One region of the Enterobacter sp. PL_is511 genome, then DNA from elsewhere that is predicted to be linked to it. Evidence: predicted binding sites of a transcription regulator. Region 1 holds the regulator's gene; each other region holds the start of a gene.

Region 1 (5,612 bases):
AGATCTGGCCAGTGGTAAGCACACCACAATCCATACCCGTTTCCCGCCGGAGCCGAACGGCTACCTGCACATCGGGCATGCAAAATCTATCTGCCTGAACTTTGGCATTGCCCAGGACTACCAGGGCCAGTGCAACCTGCGTTTCGATGACACCAACCCAGTAAAAGAAGACATCGAATACGTTGAGTCCATTAAGAACGACGTGCAGTGGCTGGGCTTCAACTGGTCTGGCGACATCTGCTACTCCTCTGACTATTTCGATCAGCTGTACGCCTATGCGGTAGAGCTTATCAACAAAGGTCTGGCGTATGTCGACGAGCTGTCTGCTGACGAAATCCGCGAATACCGCGGTACGCTGACCGCGCCGGGCAAAAACAGCCCATTCCGCGATCGCAGCGTGGAAGAGAACCTGGCGCTGTTTGAAAAAATGCGTGCTGGCGGCTTCGAGGAAGGCAAAGCGTGCCTGCGTGCCAAAATTGACATGGCGTCTCCGTTCATCGTGATGCGCGATCCGGTGCTGTACCGTATCAAGTTCGCAGAACACCACCAGACCGGTAACAAGTGGTGCATCTACCCGATGTACGACTTTACCCACTGCATCAGCGATGCGCTGGAAGGCATCACTCACTCGCTGTGTACGCTGGAGTTCCAGGATAACCGTCGTCTGTACGACTGGGTGCTGGATAACATCACCATTCCTGTGCACCCGCGCCAGTACGAGTTCTCTCGTCTGAATCTGGAATACACCGTGATGTCCAAGCGTAAGCTGAACCTGCTGGTGACCGACAAGCACGTTGAGGGCTGGGATGACCCGCGTATGCCTACCATTTCTGGTCTGCGTCGTCGTGGTTACACTGCCGCGTCTATTCGTGAGTTCTGCAAACGTATCGGCGTGACCAAACAGGATAACACCATTGAGATGGCTTCCCTGGAATCCTGCATTCGTGAAGATCTCAACGAAAACGCCCCGCGCGCGATGGCGGTTATCGACCCGGTGAAACTGGTCATCGAAAACTATCCGCAGGGTGAAAGCGAGCTGGTCTCCATGCCTAACCATCCGAACAAACCGGAAATGGGAAGCCGTGACGTGCCGTTCAGCGGCGAGATCTGGATTGACCGCGCTGACTTCCGCGAAGAAGCCAACAAGCAGTACAAGCGTCTGGTGCTGGGTAAAGAAGTGCGTCTGCGTAATGCTTACGTCATCAAAGCCGAGCGCGTTGAAAAAGATGCGGAAGGGAATATCACCACCATCTTCTGTTCTTATGACGCTGAAACGCTGAGCAAAGATCCTGCTGACGGCCGTAAAGTGAAGGGCGTTATCCACTGGGTGAGCGCATCCCACGCGCTGTCGGTAGAAATTCGTCTGTACGATCGTCTGTTCAGCGTGCCTAACCCGGGTGCGGCGGAAGACTTCCTGGCGACCATCAACCCGGAATCGCTGGTGATCAAGCAGGGTTATGCGGAACCTTCTCTGAAAGCCGCTGAAGCGGGCAAAGCGTTCCAGTTCGAACGTGAAGGTTACTTCTGCCTGGACAGCCGTTACAGCACCGCGGAAAAACCAGTATTTAACCGTACTGTAGGTCTGCGTGATACCTGGACGAAGATCGGCGAATAATATTGCTGCTCTGGTCAATGAGAGACAAACGCCGCACTGTGCGGCGTTTTTTTATTTAACGATCAGAGTATTAAGCCAGGGCTTAAAGAGGCGTCATGAAAATATCAGGTCAATGAGGTGCTACTTATTTTTTAAAAAAAAGTTTGTGCCATTGCGAAAATCAAAAATGTTACATAAATGGAAAAAGATTCCACGTCTACCCACTGAAATACCTGATAATTCCCCGTCATTCCTCGCCTTCCCGTAAATGTTACAAAGCACTACCAATTATGTGCACTTCGTCATAATCCTGACTTTTGTCCGCTAAAAAGCATTGATAATTCGCGTCGCGAAAAATAACCTAAAGACGGTAGTTAATTCGAGGGTATTTAAAACTACCCCTGACCATTTGGTCTTTTTTATTTACGCCGTTTCAGGCGTTTTAATTCGTCAAAGAGGAATAATCTATGCGTACGTTCAGTGGCAAACGTAGTGCGCTGGCGCTGGCTATTGCCGGTGTGACAGCAATGTCGGGCCTGGTGATTGCGCCAGAGGCAAAAGCAGCGGGTTTCATCGAAGATTCTACCCTCACGGGCGGTATTTATTACTGGCAGCGTGAGCGTGACCGTAAAGACGTCACTGAAGATAAATACAAAACCAACCTTTCTCACTCCACCTGGAACGCCAACCTGGACTTCCAGTCAGGCTATGCCGCGGATATGTTCGGTCTGGATATTGCTGCGTTCACCGCGATTGAAATGGCGGAAAACGGCGACAGCGGCCACCCGAACGAAATCGCCTTCTCCTCCAGCAACAAAGCCTATGATGAAGACTGGTCCGGGGATAAGAGCGGTATAAGCCTTTACAAAGCCGCGGCGAAATTTAAATACGGTCCGGTATGGGCGCGCGGCGGTTATATTCAGCCAACTGGCCAGACTCTGTTAGCGCCGCACTGGAGCTTTATGCCGGGTACCTATCAGGGTGCGGAAGCGGGGGCTAACTTTGACTACGGTGATGCGGGTGCGTTGAGCTTCTCCTATATGTGGACCAACGAGTACAAAGCGCCTTGGCACATCGAGATGGACAAGTTCTACCAGAACGATAAAAAAACCAAAGTCGATTACCTGCACTCGCTGGGCGCGAAATACGACTTCAAAAACGATCTGGTGCTTGAAGCGGCATTTGGTCAGGCACAAGGCTATATCGATCAGTACTTTGCCAAGGCCAGCTATAAGTTTGATGTCGCGGGTAGCCCGCTGAGTACTAGCTACCAGTTCTACGGTACGCGCGATAAAGTCAGTAACGGTGGGGTCAATGACATTTATGACGGCACCGCGTGGCTGCAGGCACTCACCTTCGGCTATAAGGTTGGCCAGGTTGATTTGCGTCTGGAAGGCACATGGGTGAAGGCGGAAGGGCAGCAGGGCTACTTCCTGCAGCGTATGACTCCGACCTACGCCTCCTCCAACGGCCGTCTTGATATCTGGTGGGATAACCGCTCAGACTTCAACGCCGACGGCGAGAAAGCGGTCTTCTTCGGTGCAATGTACGACCTGAAAAACTGGAACCTGCCTGGCTGGGCGGTGGGCGCTTCTTACGCTTACGCCTGGGACGCAAAACCTGCCGATATGGCAACACCGGACGCATACTACGATCCCAACTATCGCCTGAAAGAGTCTTCCTACAGCCTGGATGCAATCTATACCCTGCAGGATGGCCGCGCGAAAGGCACGATGTTCAAACTGCACTTCACCCAGTATGACAACCACTCCGATATCCCGAGCTATGCGGGCGGTTACGGCAACATCTTCCAGGATGAACGTGACGTGAAATTCATGGTTATCGCCCCATTCACCATCTTCTGATAAACGCACTGGCGGGCTGAGTCCCGCCGGTATGGAGACTGTATATGATGAAAAAAATCGTAGTCGTCGCGTTGCTGGCATCAGGGCTGGTGGCGTGTGCGCAGACTCAGGCACCAAAAGAGGACTCCCGCCTGAAGGAGGCATATAGCGCCTGCATTAATACTGCGGAAGGTTCGCCGGAAAAAATTGAAGCCTGTCAGAGCGTGCTAAACGTGCTGAAGAAAGAGAAAGCGCATGAGCAGTTCGCGACGCAGGAAAATGTCCGCGTAATGGATTACCAGGCCTGTATCCAGGCGCGTAAAACCGGTAACGATCAGGAAGTGGCGAAGCGTTGCGACCAGATTTGGAAAGAAATTCGAAGCAATAACAGTAAGTAACTCGCTGTTATCATGCCCGGTGGCGCTGCGCCACCGGGCATTTTTTTAGGCAAAAAAAAGCCAACCTTACGGCTGGCTCAGAGTATGAACACTTGTTTATTTCGCGTCGTGCGCGTGGTCGTCTTCGCGGCAATCGCCTTCAGCACAATGACCGTAAAGGTACAGGCTGTGGTTGGTCAGGCGGATGCCATGACGCGCGGCGATTTCACGCTGGCGTGATTCGATGGAATCATCGCTGAATTCAATGACCTTGCCGCAATCGAGGCAGATCAGGTGATCGTGGTGCTGCTGCTGGGTCAGTTCGAAAACAGATTTACCGCCTTCGAAATTATGACGGGTAACAATGCCCGCGTCATCAAACTGGTTCAGCACGCGATAGACGGTAGCCAGCCCAATCTCTTCACCCATGTCGATAAGACGTTTATAAAGGTCTTCCGCACTGACATGGTGATTGTCTGGACCCTGAAGCACTTCAAGGATTTTTAACCGAGGAAGCGTAACTTTCAGGCCAGCCTTCTTTAATGCGGTATTGTTGTCAGTCATGCGGAATCTGTCCTGTTGCTAAACGATTCACTTCTGTAGGAAGTGACAGAAAATGCACCTGGGATAATGCGTCTCATTATAGAACTGCCATGGCTAAATGAAAACTGCAAGTCTCAGGCAAAATATGCTTATAAAAATGGGGTATCACCAACAAACTTGCTCAATGGAAAACCACATTTTATCAGGGAGACATTGTACAGGTCTGGGCGAAAAAGTTAAAAGATTGTAGCGATTAATTTAATCGGTTTGACCTGGGGCATGGGCGCAACCGCAGTTGCGCCGCGAAATAATCAGGCGTTCAGAATATCGTCCAGGTGCAGTTCTTCACGGATCTGCTTCACCCACTTCTCAACACGCTCGGCGGTCAGTTCTGGCTGACGGTCTTCGTCGATGGCCAGACCCACGAAGTGATCGTCATCGGCCAGGCCTTTAGACGCTTCGAAGTGGTAACCGGCGGTCGGCCAGTGGCCTACAATAACCGCGCCATTCGGCTCAATGATGTCGCGGATGGTGCCCAGCGCGTCACAGAAGTATTCGGCGTAGTCTTCCTGATCGCCACAGCCAAACAGGGCGACCAGCTTACCGTTGAAGTCGACTTCTTCCAGCGTCGGGAAGAAATCATCCCAGTCGCACTGGGCTTCACCGTAGTACCAGGTTGGGATACCCAGCAGCAAAATGTCATAGCCTTCCAGATCTTCTTTGCTGCTCTTGGCGATGTCATGCACATCAGCAACGTCTTTACCGAGCTGTTTTTGAATGTTTTTTGCGATATTTTCGGTATTGCCGGTATCACTGCCAAAGAAAATGCCGATGATTGCCATGAGTAAAATAACCTCTTGAAACTTAATAGTATGGTGGCGCAATTCGGCCACGGATAAGGGCAATAATAGCAGAACTGGCAACCCTGCGGAAACAGCTATCGCGCAGGACTGCACTCTGTGCTACATGAAAAGGGCGATAAAGGGGATTTTCAGACTTATGCCTGGCCGCGTAACGTTTCAAGCTGAGCGATCAACATCTCTTCAATGAGTTCACTGCGGCTGATATTTCGCGCGTCGGCCAGCTCGTTCAGCGCATCGACGGCGTCGGCGTTAAGCTTCAGTTCGACACGCTTAAGCCCACGATTTTTATCGCGTTTAAGCTGGTTGCGTTTATTGATACGCAGCTGTTCATCGCGCGAAAGCGGATTCGTCTTGGGTCGTCCCGGGCGACGCTCATTCGCGAACAGATCTA
Region 2 (5,612 bases), on a different contig from region 1:
GGTTGATAACTTCAACGCTAACAGCAACACCCCTGCTGCACAGCCCGCTGCCGCACGCACCACAGCGCCTGCCAGCAAGGGCAATAATCCGTTCCGTAATTAAGAGTGTCATCAGGCCTGCTGCGGCCTGATGCCCTCACCCCGCCCCTCTCCCACAGGGAGAGGGCGCATCTGAATCACATCCGAACGTAAGCCAACGTAAAGATCCCCCTGATTCCGCCCCTCTTCGCTTCATTTTCAACCACTCATCCTCTATCCTGAGCGTTATTACCACTGGGTCCTGGAAGACAAAGATGAAACGGACAAAATCTATAAATCACGCTTCGTTCCGCAAGAGCTGGAACGCGCGTCACCTCACCCCTGTCGCGCTGGCGGTCACGGCTGTCTTTATGCTGGCAGGCTGTGAGAAAAATGACGAAACGGTTTCGCTGTATCAAAACGCAGACGACTGCTCTGCCGCAACCGGCAAAGCCGCCGAGTGTAAAACGGCTTATACGAGCGCGCTGAAAGAAGCAGAACGTACCGCGCCGAAATATGCCTCACGCGAAGACTGCGTGGCGGAATTCGGTGAAGGTCAGTGCCAGCAGGCACCGGCCCAGGCCAGCACCGCACCTGAAAATCAGGCGCAGGCGCAGTCCAGCGGCAGCTTCTGGATGCCGCTGATGGCAGGCTACATGATGGGTCGCCTGATGGGCGGCGGTGCAGGCTACCAGCAGCAGCCGCTGTTTAGCTCGAAAAACCCGGCCAGCCCGGCTTACGGTCAATATACCGATGCCAGCGGTAAAGGCTACGGCGCAGCGACGCCTGGCCGCACCGTGACGGTACCGAAAACGGCAATGGCGCCGAAGCCTGCGACGACCAGCACCATCACCCGCGGCGGGTTTGGTGAATCGGTGGCGAAGCAGACCAGCATGCAGCGCAGTGCGACAGGCACCTCCTCTACTCGCTCAATGGGCGGCTGATCATGGAACGAGTCAGTATCACCGAGCGCCCGGACTGGCGCGAAAAAGCCACCGAGTACGGTTTTAACTTCCACACCATGTACGGCGAGCCGTACTGGTGTGAAGACGCTTACTACAAGCTCACGCTGGCCCAGGTTGAGAAGCTGGAAGAGGTGACGGCCGAGCTGCATCAGATGTGCCTGAAGGTCGTGGAAAAGGTCATCGACAGCGACGAGCTGATGGCAAAGTTCCGCATTCCGAAGCACACCTGGAGCTTTGTCCGCCAGTCGTGGAAAACAAATCAGCCTTCGCTTTACTCTCGCCTGGATCTGGCGTGGGACGGCAAAGGTGAACCGAAGCTTCTGGAAAACAACGCCGATACCCCAACTTCCCTGTATGAAGCGGCGTTCTTCCAGTGGATCTGGCTGGAAGACCAGGCCAATGCCGGAAACCTGCCGGAAGGCAGCGACCAGTTCAACAGCCTGCAGGAGAAGCTGATCGAGCGCTTCGCCGAGCTACGCGAGCAGTTTGGCTTCAACCTGCTGCATCTCGCCTGCTGCCGCGACACGGAAGAAGACCGTGGCACGGTTCAGTATCTGCAGGACTGCGCTGCCGAAGCGGAAGTGGCGACCGAGTTCCTCTATATCGAGGATATCGGACTGGGTGAAAAAGGTCAGTTTACGGATACGCAGGATCAGGTGATCAGCAACCTGTTCAAGCTCTACCCGTGGGAGTACATGCTCCGCGAGATGTTCTCCACCAAGCTGGAAGACGCGGGCGTGCGCTGGCTGGAACCGGCCTGGAAGAGCATTATCTCTAACAAAGCCCTGCTGCCGATGCTGTGGGAGATGTTCCCGAACCATCCGAACCTGCTGCCAGCGTACTTTGCGGAAGATGATTACCCGCAAATGGAGAAATACGTCGTTAAGCCGATCTTCTCCCGCGAAGGTGCGAACGTGTCGATTATCGAAAACGGTAAGACGCTGGAAGCGGTTGAAGGGCCGTACGGCGAAGAAGGGATGATCGTCCAGGAGTTCTGGCAGCTGCCAAAATTTGGCGACAGCTATACGCTGATTGGCAGCTGGCTCATCAACGATCAACCGGCCGGGATTGGCATTCGCGAAGATCGCGCGCTGATCACGCAGGATCTGTCGCGGTTCTATCCGCATATTTTTGTGGAGTAAGACTGCGGCCTGATGCCCTCACCCCAGCCCTCTCCCTGTGGGAGAGGGTGCACACACTAAAAACGGCAACCTGAAGTTGCCGTTTTGCTTTTATTACCCCACCTGCACCGACAGCATACTCAGACTCCCCATCTCAATCCCGTCGACCGGGATCGTAACCGGCTCCTGACCATCCCACGCGCCAAGTACGTACAGCAGCGGCAGGAAATGTTCCGGCGTCGGGTTAGAGAGCGAACCGCCCTCATGATCCAGATAGTTAACCAGCGGATGCTCCTCAGCCGAACCCTGCCAGGTCAGGTTCGCTTTAACGTAGTCGTTAAAAGCGGTCGCCCACGGGTAAGGCGTATTCTCACCGTGCCAGCGCGCCGTGCGCAGGTTGTGCACCACGTTGCCGCTTGCCACCAGCATGATGCCTTCATCACGAAGCGTTGCCAGCTTGCGGCCCATCTCCAGATGCCAGGCGGCCGGTTTAGTGCTGTCGATGCTCAGCTGCACCATCGGGATATCCGCATCAGGATACATTTTAATCAGAACGCCCCAGGAGCCATGGTCAAAACCCCAGGCTTCTTTATCCAGCGTTACAGGGACAGGCGCCAGCAGATCCACCAGCCTTTGTGCCAGCTCAGGCGAGCCGGGGGCTGGATAATGCGTGTCATACAGCGCCTGCGGGAAGCCGCCAAAATCATGAATGGTCTTAGGCGCCTCCATGGCGGTCACGCCCGTGCCGCGGGTGAACCAGTGCGCGGATACCACCACAATCGCTTTTGGACGCGGCAACGTCTCGCCCAGATGACGCCAGGCACGGGTATAGACGTTGTCTTCCAGAACGTTCATTGGGCTGCCGTGGCCTAAAAACAGGGCTGGCATACGGGAAGAAGTCATGATGATATCCTTACAGAAGGTGTCAATTTAATGGTGCTACATTACGCGCAATCCGGCAAAGATGAACGCAGATAAGCGTGAAGATCATCATCAGGAAATTTGAATGTAAGGAACGTGTAAAGCCGGGGTTCGCCCCTCGCTTTGCCAGAAATGAATCATTTATATTAATGAGAATCATTATCACAAGGAGTTATGCATGTCAGTCCCCTTGATCCTGACCATACTCGCGGGCGCTGCGACCTTTATCGGTGCGATCCTCGGCGTACTTGGTCAAAAGCCCTCTAACCGCGTACTGGCCTTCTCGCTGGGCTTTGCTGCCGGGATCATGCTGCTCATCTCCCTGATGGAGATGCTGCCTGCCGCGCTGGGCACAGAAGGCATGTCTCCGCTGCTGGGTTACGGCATGTTTGTTTTTGGCCTGCTGGGGTACTTTGCCCTCGACCGGATGCTGCCGCACGCGCATCCGCAGGATTTAATGCAGAAAAGCGTAACGCCCATGCCGCGGAATATTAAGCGAACGGCGGTTCTGCTGACGCTGGGCATCAGCCTGCATAACTTCCCGGAAGGGGTCGCCACCTACGTGACGGCCAGCAGCAATCTGGAAATGGGCTTTGGCATCGCGCTGGCGGTCGCCTTACACAATATTCCTGAAGGACTGGCCGTCGCCGGTCCGGTCTATGCCGCCACGGGCTCGAAACGCACCGCGGTGTTCTGGGCAGGTATTTCCGGGATGGCCGAAATCCTTGGCGGCGTGCTGGCCTGGCTGATCCTTGGTAGCCTGGTCTCTCCGGTAGTGATGGCGGCGATTATGGCAGCGGTAGCCGGGATCATGGTTGCACTTTCGGTGGATGAACTGATGCCGCTGGCGAAGGAGATAGATCCTAACAACAACCCCAGCTATGGCGTGCTGTGCGGAATGTCGGTGATGGGATTAAGCCTGGTTCTGCTGCAGACCGCAGGAATCGGGTAAAAAAACGCCGGGATATCCCGGCGTTTTTATTATCAGCTGGCTTTGCGCTCGTGCGCCTGGCGATACTCCACCAGATCTTCAATCGTTACCACCGGCATGTTGTGCAGACGCGCAAAGGTGATGCACTCCGGCGCGCGCGCCATGGTGCCGTCATCGTTGGTTAGTTCACACAGCACACCCGCAGGTTTGAAGCCCGCCAGCGTCACCAGGTCGATGGTCGCTTCGGTGTGACCGCCGCGGGTCAGGACGCCGCCCGCCTGCGCGCGCAGTGGGAAGACGTGGCCTGGACGATGCAGATCGGATGGCTTCGCACCGTCAGCAATCGCGGCACGTACGGTGGTCAGACGGTCAGCCGCAGACACACCGGTGGTCACGCCATGCGCCGCTTCAATAGTCACGGTAAAACCGGTACCAAAGGCGCTGGTGTTGTTTTCGACCATCATCGGCAGCTCGAGCTGCTTACGACGATCTTCGGTAATACACAGGCATACGATGCCGCTGCCGTGACGGATGGTCAGCGCCATCTGTTCAACGGTCATGTTTTCGGCGGCGAAAATCATGTCGCCTTCGTTTTCACGGTTTTCATCGTCAAGCACCATCACACCGCGGCCTTCGCGCAGTGCATCCAGTGCATGTTCAACACGTTGAGTTGAAGTGCCAAAAGAGGAAAGTAGCGTCTGATTCATGGTAAAAAAACCTCATTAACATTATGGTTACCAGAATCAGGGCAGTCTTAGGAGCGCCGTATAAGCGGCAAAAAGATAACGTGAGCGGGCCCATGCCCGACTGGATCGTTACTCTCTCCCATCCGGACTCTAACCGTCGGCCCCGGAATTACACCGGATCTGCTGACCTTTGAGTTTTCACCCAAAGCGCTCGCGGGCTTTCAGCGTCACGCTGATTTACCGCCGGTGGGGAATTTCGCCCCGCCCTGAGAATAAGCGAGATAACTATAACGCTATTGATTATCCTGGGCAATGCATAAGCATCAAACAATTTTGTTTACCCCGGGCATGACGCGCTACAATGGACACTAACACCTTTCCATCAAGGGAAACGACAATGATTGACCCGAAGAAAATTGAGCAGATCGCGCGTCAGGTTCATGAATCCATGCCAAAAGGCATTCGTGAATTTGGTGATGACGTTGAGAAGAAAATCCGCCAGACGCTGCAGGCGCAGTTGGTTCGCCTTGATTTAGTCAGCCGCGAAGAGTTTGACGTGCAGACCCAGGTTCTGCTGCGCACCCGCGAGAAGCTGGCGCTGCTGGAACAGCGTCTGACCGAGCTGGAAAACCGCAATGCGCCGGAAGAAGTGAAGCCAGCACCGGCCATTCCACCGGTGGATGACCAGGAGTAAGTGCGGCCTGATGCCCTCACCCCAGCCCTCTCCCACAGGGAGAGGGTGAAAAAATAAACGGGCCAGCTGGCCCGTTTTTTTTACTGACTGTCTTTCTGGATCTTCTTGATGATGTTGGTGGTGGAACACCCGTCCTCAAAGTTGAGCACCATCACTTCACCGCCATTGGCCCAGACCTCTTCGCTGCCCGCGATTTGCTCCGGCTTGTAATCACCGCCTTTTACCAGCAGATCCGGCAGAATACCGGCAATCAGACGCTGCGGTGTGTCTTCTTCA
Region 3 (5,612 bases), on a different contig from region 1:
AAAGATAAAGTTGCCGGCATGAATCTGACCAAAGTTGGTGAGATCTCTACGTCTGATACTACCGCGCCGATGGATGCTCGCAGAGAGCTGTCGAAGAAAGCGGATGAACTGGGTGGGACGTACTACGTGGTAACCAGTGCAAACAAAGACACGAAGAACGTACGCGCAACGGCGGACGTCTACAAGTAATACGATAAAGCCGGGCAGCGATGCCTGGCTTTACTAGCGCAGTGCCCACCACTCCCTGAGGCAGGCCTTTCCTTCCGGACAGCTTTTACAACTGCCGGAGAGACAGCCGTCCGCGTCTTCCTGAATCCGCACGGCTTTCCCCATGGCTTCCAGTCTTTCCAGCATGGCATCGATCATCGGCTGCGGCGTATGCAGGCTGAGGCTCAACTGTTTCGCCTCCATCCGCCCCTGTAGCGCTAGCAGGTCACGAACCTGAATCAACGATGCCATGTGGTGTACTCCTTAGTGGCAGTCGCCCGCCGGGCTGTTGCAGCAGGTCGCGGCGGTTTTACGGTTTGCCAGCAGGTCGATATCGACACGGCTGCGTGCCCGCCGCAGCAGACCGAGCACTACCACGTTAAACAGCACAACCGCGAGAATGCAGACCAGACTGTAGCGCGGATGCTGACTGAAGTTAACGGTTTGATAAAAGAGCGTCGACAGCGAGTACGCAATATTTAACCCCCACAGGATGGAGAAGCCCATCCAGCCGCGGCTGGACTCGCGGGCAATCGCCCCCATCACGGAGATGCACGGAATATAGAGCAGAACGAAGATAAGGTAGCTGTAGGCCGCGGACGCGCTGCCAAATTTCTCGCCCATCACGCCCATGGCACCCGTCGCCATTTCGCCGTCGCCTTTGCTGGCCTCAATCGGGTTCGCCAGCACGCTCAGGCTGAAGGTGTCCTTCAGGCTCTGCCAGGTTTCCTCTACGGCACCCAGCAGCTCATGACCGAGATGAAACTCTGCTGGATTAAATTCCTTTTCCTGAATGTTCTCAGCGGTGTAAAGCGTGTTCAGGGTGCCGACAACCACCTCTTTCGCCATCGCACCGGTGAACAGCCCGACGGTTGCCTGCCAGTTATCCTCATGCACGCCAATCGGTTTGAAGACCGGCGTGATGACGCGGCTGACGGAAGCGAGGGCAGAGTCGTTGATGTTATCTGCCGCCTGCCCGCTGAGGGTGAAGCTGTTCAGCGCGCTCAGGAAAATGCTGACGATGACAATTACTTTACCGGCGCGCAGCACAAAGCCTTTCAGGCGCTGCCAGGTCTGGATCGCCAGGCTTTTCAGATGCGGCACGTGATACACCGGCAGCTCCATCACAAACGGTGACGCTTCACCTCGCATGATGGTGTGCTTCAGCATCAGACCGGTGAGGATCGCCATCACGATGCCCAGCACATACAGCGAGAAGACCGCCAGCGCGCCCTGCTGGCCAAAGAAGGCTGCGGCAAAGACCGCAAAGATTGCCAGGCGGGCACCGCAGGACATAAACGGCGCCATCATAATGGTCATCAGACGTTCACGCGGTGCATCCAGGGTGCGCGCGCCCATCACCGACGGCACGTTACAGCCGAAGCCGACAATCAGCGGGACGAAGGATTTACCCGGCAGACCCAGCGCCTGCATCAGACGATCCATCACGAACGCGGCGCGCGCCATGTAGCCGGAATCTTCCAGGAACGAGAGGAACAGGTACATCATGCCGATCTGCGGCACCAGCGGCAGAACGGTGTTGATACCGCCGCCGATCCCCTGCGCGAGGAAGATGGTGAGCCATTCCGGGAAGTGCAGGGTATAACCCACCCACTGGATCCCGTGGACGAAGACCGCGACGGAACCGGCGTCAAAAATCGGCTGCAGCGCGCCACCGATGTTAATGGCGAGCAGGAACATCACGTACATCACCAGCAGGAAGATGGGCAAACCGAGGAAGCGGTTAAGCACAATCTTATCCACCGCCGCCGTAAAGCGGCTGGGTTCTGCCGTCAGGGCGTTACTGACCACGTCGCAGATTGAGGCGATGGCCTGGTAACGGGCATCGGCGATGTGCAGCGCCGGGTCGTCCAGCTCGTCGCTAAGCCGGGCCACCGTCACGTCCAGCTTATCGGCCGCATGCCCGGCGTAAGCGCGGCTGTAGATATCCCCTTCCAGCATCTGCAGTCCAAGCCACAGGCGCTGTTTCGCAGGCATGCTGTTGTCCATCTCCTGCGCCAGCACGTTGGCTTCACGCAGGAGAGGCTGCGCGTAATGCACCAGCTCAATGTCGCGATTACCCGCGTGACGGTCAATGGCCAGCTTCAGCGCATCAATACCGCGCGCGCGCGTCGAGACCAGCGGAACCACCGGGCACCCCAGGCGCGCGGAGAGGGCATCGACGTCGATGCGCAGCTTTTGTTTCTCTGCGATATCGAGCATGTTGAGCGCCACGATGCAGGGAATCCCCAGCTCCAGCAGCTGCAGCGTCAGATAAAGGTTACGCTCGAGATTGGAGGCGTCGACCACGTTGATCAGCAGGTCCGCGTCGCCGCCAAGAATATAGTGGCAGGCAATCTGCTCATCGAGCGAGGTTTGCGACGAAATGGTGGTTAAGGAGTAGGTGCCGGGAAGGTCGACCAGCGTTACCTGATTGTCCGTTGTCGTGAACTGGCCCTCTTTACGCTCAACCGTCACGCCCGCCCAGTTGCCCACGCGCTGGCGGGCTCCAGTCAGCTGGTTAAAAAGCGTAGTCTTGCCGGAATTAGGATTGCCAATTAAGCCAATAGTTAACTTTTTCATTTTTTTAGACTCACTGAAACCGCTGGCTTGTTATCGGGATAAGGCTTCGACTTCTATTAACGCGAGGTCTTTCTTACGCAGCACCAGATTCACGCGGCGGGTTTCGATATGAACCGGGTCACCTAGCGGCGCCACACGCACGACCTGGAATGACGAGCCGGGCAGCATGCCCAGCGACAGCAGCTTTTGCCGATAGGCCGGGCTAATTTCGCGGGTAAAACCGATAATCTTCCATGCACTGTCTGGAGTGAATTGCATAACGCCTGATTCCACGAAAGGTTAAATTATCTACTATGGGATGATAATGAGAATAGTTTTTATCAGCAATATTAAAACTGTGACGGAATGTTGTTTGCGATATTAATTTACGGCCTTTTTGACCTTGCTCAATATTTGCTGAAATGCCTGGAAAACGAAAAGGAGAGGATTTGTTAACGGGGTGATAATTGGTGGTTTAAATATGGATATGCAATCGGTTTCATATATTACGGCACGATATTATTATTATTCCCTCTCCCCTGTGGGGAGAGGGTTAGGGTGAGGGTTTAGCGTTTCTTACCCATCGCTGCCGCCAGCGCATCCATCATCGCGCTATTGCCTGCAGGCTGGGCATCACGTCCGCGCGGTTTTGCCGCTTTCGCGGCTGGACGCTGCTGCTCGCGGCCACCGCCGTTTCCGCCACGGCGCGCGTTGGTGTCACCCGGCTGCTCGTCCAGACGCATGGTCAGGGCGATACGCTTGCGCTGCAGGTCCACTTCCAGCACTTTGACCTTCACGATGTCGCCCGCTTTGACCACGGTGTGCGGGTCTTCAACGAACTTGTCGGCAAGGGAGGAGATATGGACCAGACCGTCCTGATGCACGCCGATATCCACAAACGCGCCAAAGTTGGTGACGTTGGTCACCGCGCCTTCCAGCACCATGCCGGGCAGCAGGTCGTTCATGGTTTCCACGCCGTCAGCAAAGGTCGCCGTTTTGAACTCAGGACGCGGATCGCGGCCCGGCTTTTCCAGCTCTTTGATAATGTCGGTAACGGTTGGGACACCAAATTTGTCATCGGTGAAATCAACGGCTTTCAGATTGCGCAGAGCGCTGCTGTCGCCCATGAGATCTTTCAGCGCCTGCTGGGTGGCGGCCAGAATACGCTCCACCACAGGGTACGCTTCCGGGTGAACGGTGGAGGCATCGAGCGGGTTATCGCCGTGGTTGATGCGGAGGAAGCCCGCGCACTGCTCAAAGGCTTTTGGCCCCAGACGGCTCACCTTCAGCAGCTGCTGACGGTTCTGGAACTGGCCGTTCTCGTCACGCCAGGCGACGATGTTCTGCGCCATCATGCGGGTTAAGCCCGCCACGCGGGTCAGCAGCGGAACGGAGGCGGTGTTCAGGTCAACGCCGACGGCGTTAACGCAGTCTTCCACGACAGCATCCAGCTTGCGCGCCAGCTGCGTCTGGCTCACGTCGTGCTGATACTGGCCCACGCCGATGGATTTCGGGTCGATCTTCACCAGCTCCGCCAGCGGATCCTGCAGGCGGCGAGCGATAGAGACCGCACCGCGCAGGGAAACGTCCAGGTCCGGGAACTCCTGTGCCGCCAGCTCGGATGCGGAATAGACGGATGCCCCCGCTTCGCTGACGATCACTTTCTGCGCCGTCACTTTCGGGAACTGCTTCTGCACGTCGAGGTAGAAACGCTCGGTCTCACGTGAGGCCGTACCGTTGCCGATGGCAACCAGCTCTACGTTGTATTTTTCGCACAGCGCCGCCACTACCACGGCCGCTTTCGCTGCCTGGCCAGTGTGCGGATAAATGGTATCGGTAGCCACCAGCTTGCCGGTGCCGTCAACCACAGCGACTTTTACACCGGTGCGCAGACCCGGATCGAGACCCATGGTGGCGCGCAGGCCAGCAGGAGCGGCCATCAACAGGTCGTGCAGGTTACGGGCGAAGACGTTAATCGCTTCATCTTCGGCACGCTCGCGCACGGTGCCCATCAGCTCGGTTTCGAGGTGCATCAGCACCTTGATGCGCCAGGTCCAGCTCACCACGCCTTTGCGCCAGCTGTCCGCCGGGGCGTTGTTCAGGCGCAGGCCAAGATGGTCGATGATGATCTGCTCGCAGTGGCTCTCTTTCGGCGGCTCGTCAAACTGCGGGTCGGCGTTCAGGGAGAGCTGCAGCACGCCTTCGTTGCGGCCGCGAAACATCGCCAGCGCGCGGTGGGAAGGGGCGGTAGAGATCGGTTCGTGGTGATCGAAGTAGTCGCGGAATTTCGCGCCTTCTTCCTCTTTACCCGCGACGACGGTAGAGACGATGTGGGCATTCTTCCACAGGTAATCACGCACTTTGGCGAGCAGGGCGGCGTCTTCGGCGAAGCGCTCCATCAGAATATAGCGCGCGCCGTCGAGGGCGGCCTTGGTATCCGCTACGCCTTTGTCGGCGTCGATGAATTTCGCCGCTTCGGTATCCGGATCGTGGGATGGTTCGTTCCACAGCAGGTCGGCCAGCGGCTCAAGACCCGCTTCAATCGCAATCTGTCCGCGCGTGCGGCGCTTCGGCTTGTACGGCAGATAGAGGTCTTCGAGTTCGGTTTTGCTCAGGGTGCCATTGATGGCGCTTTCCAGTTCGCTGGTCAGCTTGCCCTGTTCGCCGATGGACTTGAGGATCGCCTGACGACGTTCTTCCAGTTCGCGCAGATAACCGAGACGGGTTTCCAGGTTACGCAGCTGCGTGTCATCCAGACCGCCGGTGACTTCCTTACGATAGCGCGCAATAAATGGCACGGTGTTCCCTTCATCAAGCAGGCGAACGGCAGCTTCTACCTGTTC

Evidence for each region. The regulator Fur, encoded in region 1, represses iron uptake genes when iron is present. The targets are predictions, from matches to a motif close to ATAATAATGAGAACNACTATCAA.
Region 2: the regulator Fur is predicted to act here: its motif matches at 3,169-3,191, upstream of zupT (zinc transporter ZupT).
Region 3: the regulator Fur is predicted to act here: its motif matches at 3,089-3,111, upstream of feoA (ferrous iron transporter A).

Annotation. Positions count from the first base shown of each region.
Region 1 is NZ_JBVPGP010000024.1:400,208-405,819, forward strand. Features, by position in the region: gene glnS (glutamine--tRNA ligase) at 1-1,615, shown strand, start outside; gene chiP (chitoporin ChiP) at 2,062-3,459, shown strand; gene chiQ (ChiQ/YbfN family lipoprotein) at 3,507-3,836, shown strand; gene fur (ferric iron uptake transcriptional regulator) at 3,933-4,379, opposite strand; gene fldA (flavodoxin FldA) at 4,670-5,200, opposite strand; gene ybfE (LexA regulated protein) at 5,356-5,612, opposite strand, start outside.
Region 2 is NZ_JBVPGP010000023.1:246,867-252,478, reverse strand. Features, by position in the region: gene tolC (outer membrane channel protein TolC) at 1-103, shown strand, start outside; gene AC0TN7_RS13480 (DUF1190 family protein) at 294-962, shown strand; gene AC0TN7_RS13475 (glutathionylspermidine synthase family protein) at 965-2,125, shown strand; gene ygiD (4,5-DOPA-extradiol-dioxygenase) at 2,219-3,007, opposite strand; gene zupT (zinc transporter ZupT) at 3,204-3,977, shown strand; gene ribB (3,4-dihydroxy-2-butanone-4-phosphate synthase) at 4,010-4,663, opposite strand; FMN riboswitch at 4,770-4,920, opposite strand; gene ubiK (ubiquinone biosynthesis accessory factor UbiK) at 5,040-5,336, shown strand; gene hldE (bifunctional D-glycero-beta-D-manno-heptose-7-phosphate kinase/D-glycero-beta-D-manno-heptose 1-phosphate adenylyltransferase HldE) at 5,417-5,612, opposite strand, start outside.
Region 3 is NZ_JBVPGP010000014.1:107,876-113,487, forward strand. Features, by position in the region: gene AC0TN7_RS02455 (YdgH/BhsA/McbA-like domain containing protein) at 1-189, shown strand, start outside; gene feoC ([Fe-S]-dependent transcriptional repressor FeoC) at 223-459, opposite strand; gene feoB (Fe(2+) transporter permease subunit FeoB) at 472-2,790, opposite strand; gene feoA (ferrous iron transporter A) at 2,821-3,048, opposite strand; gene AC0TN7_RS02475 (Tex family protein) at 3,336-5,612, opposite strand, start outside.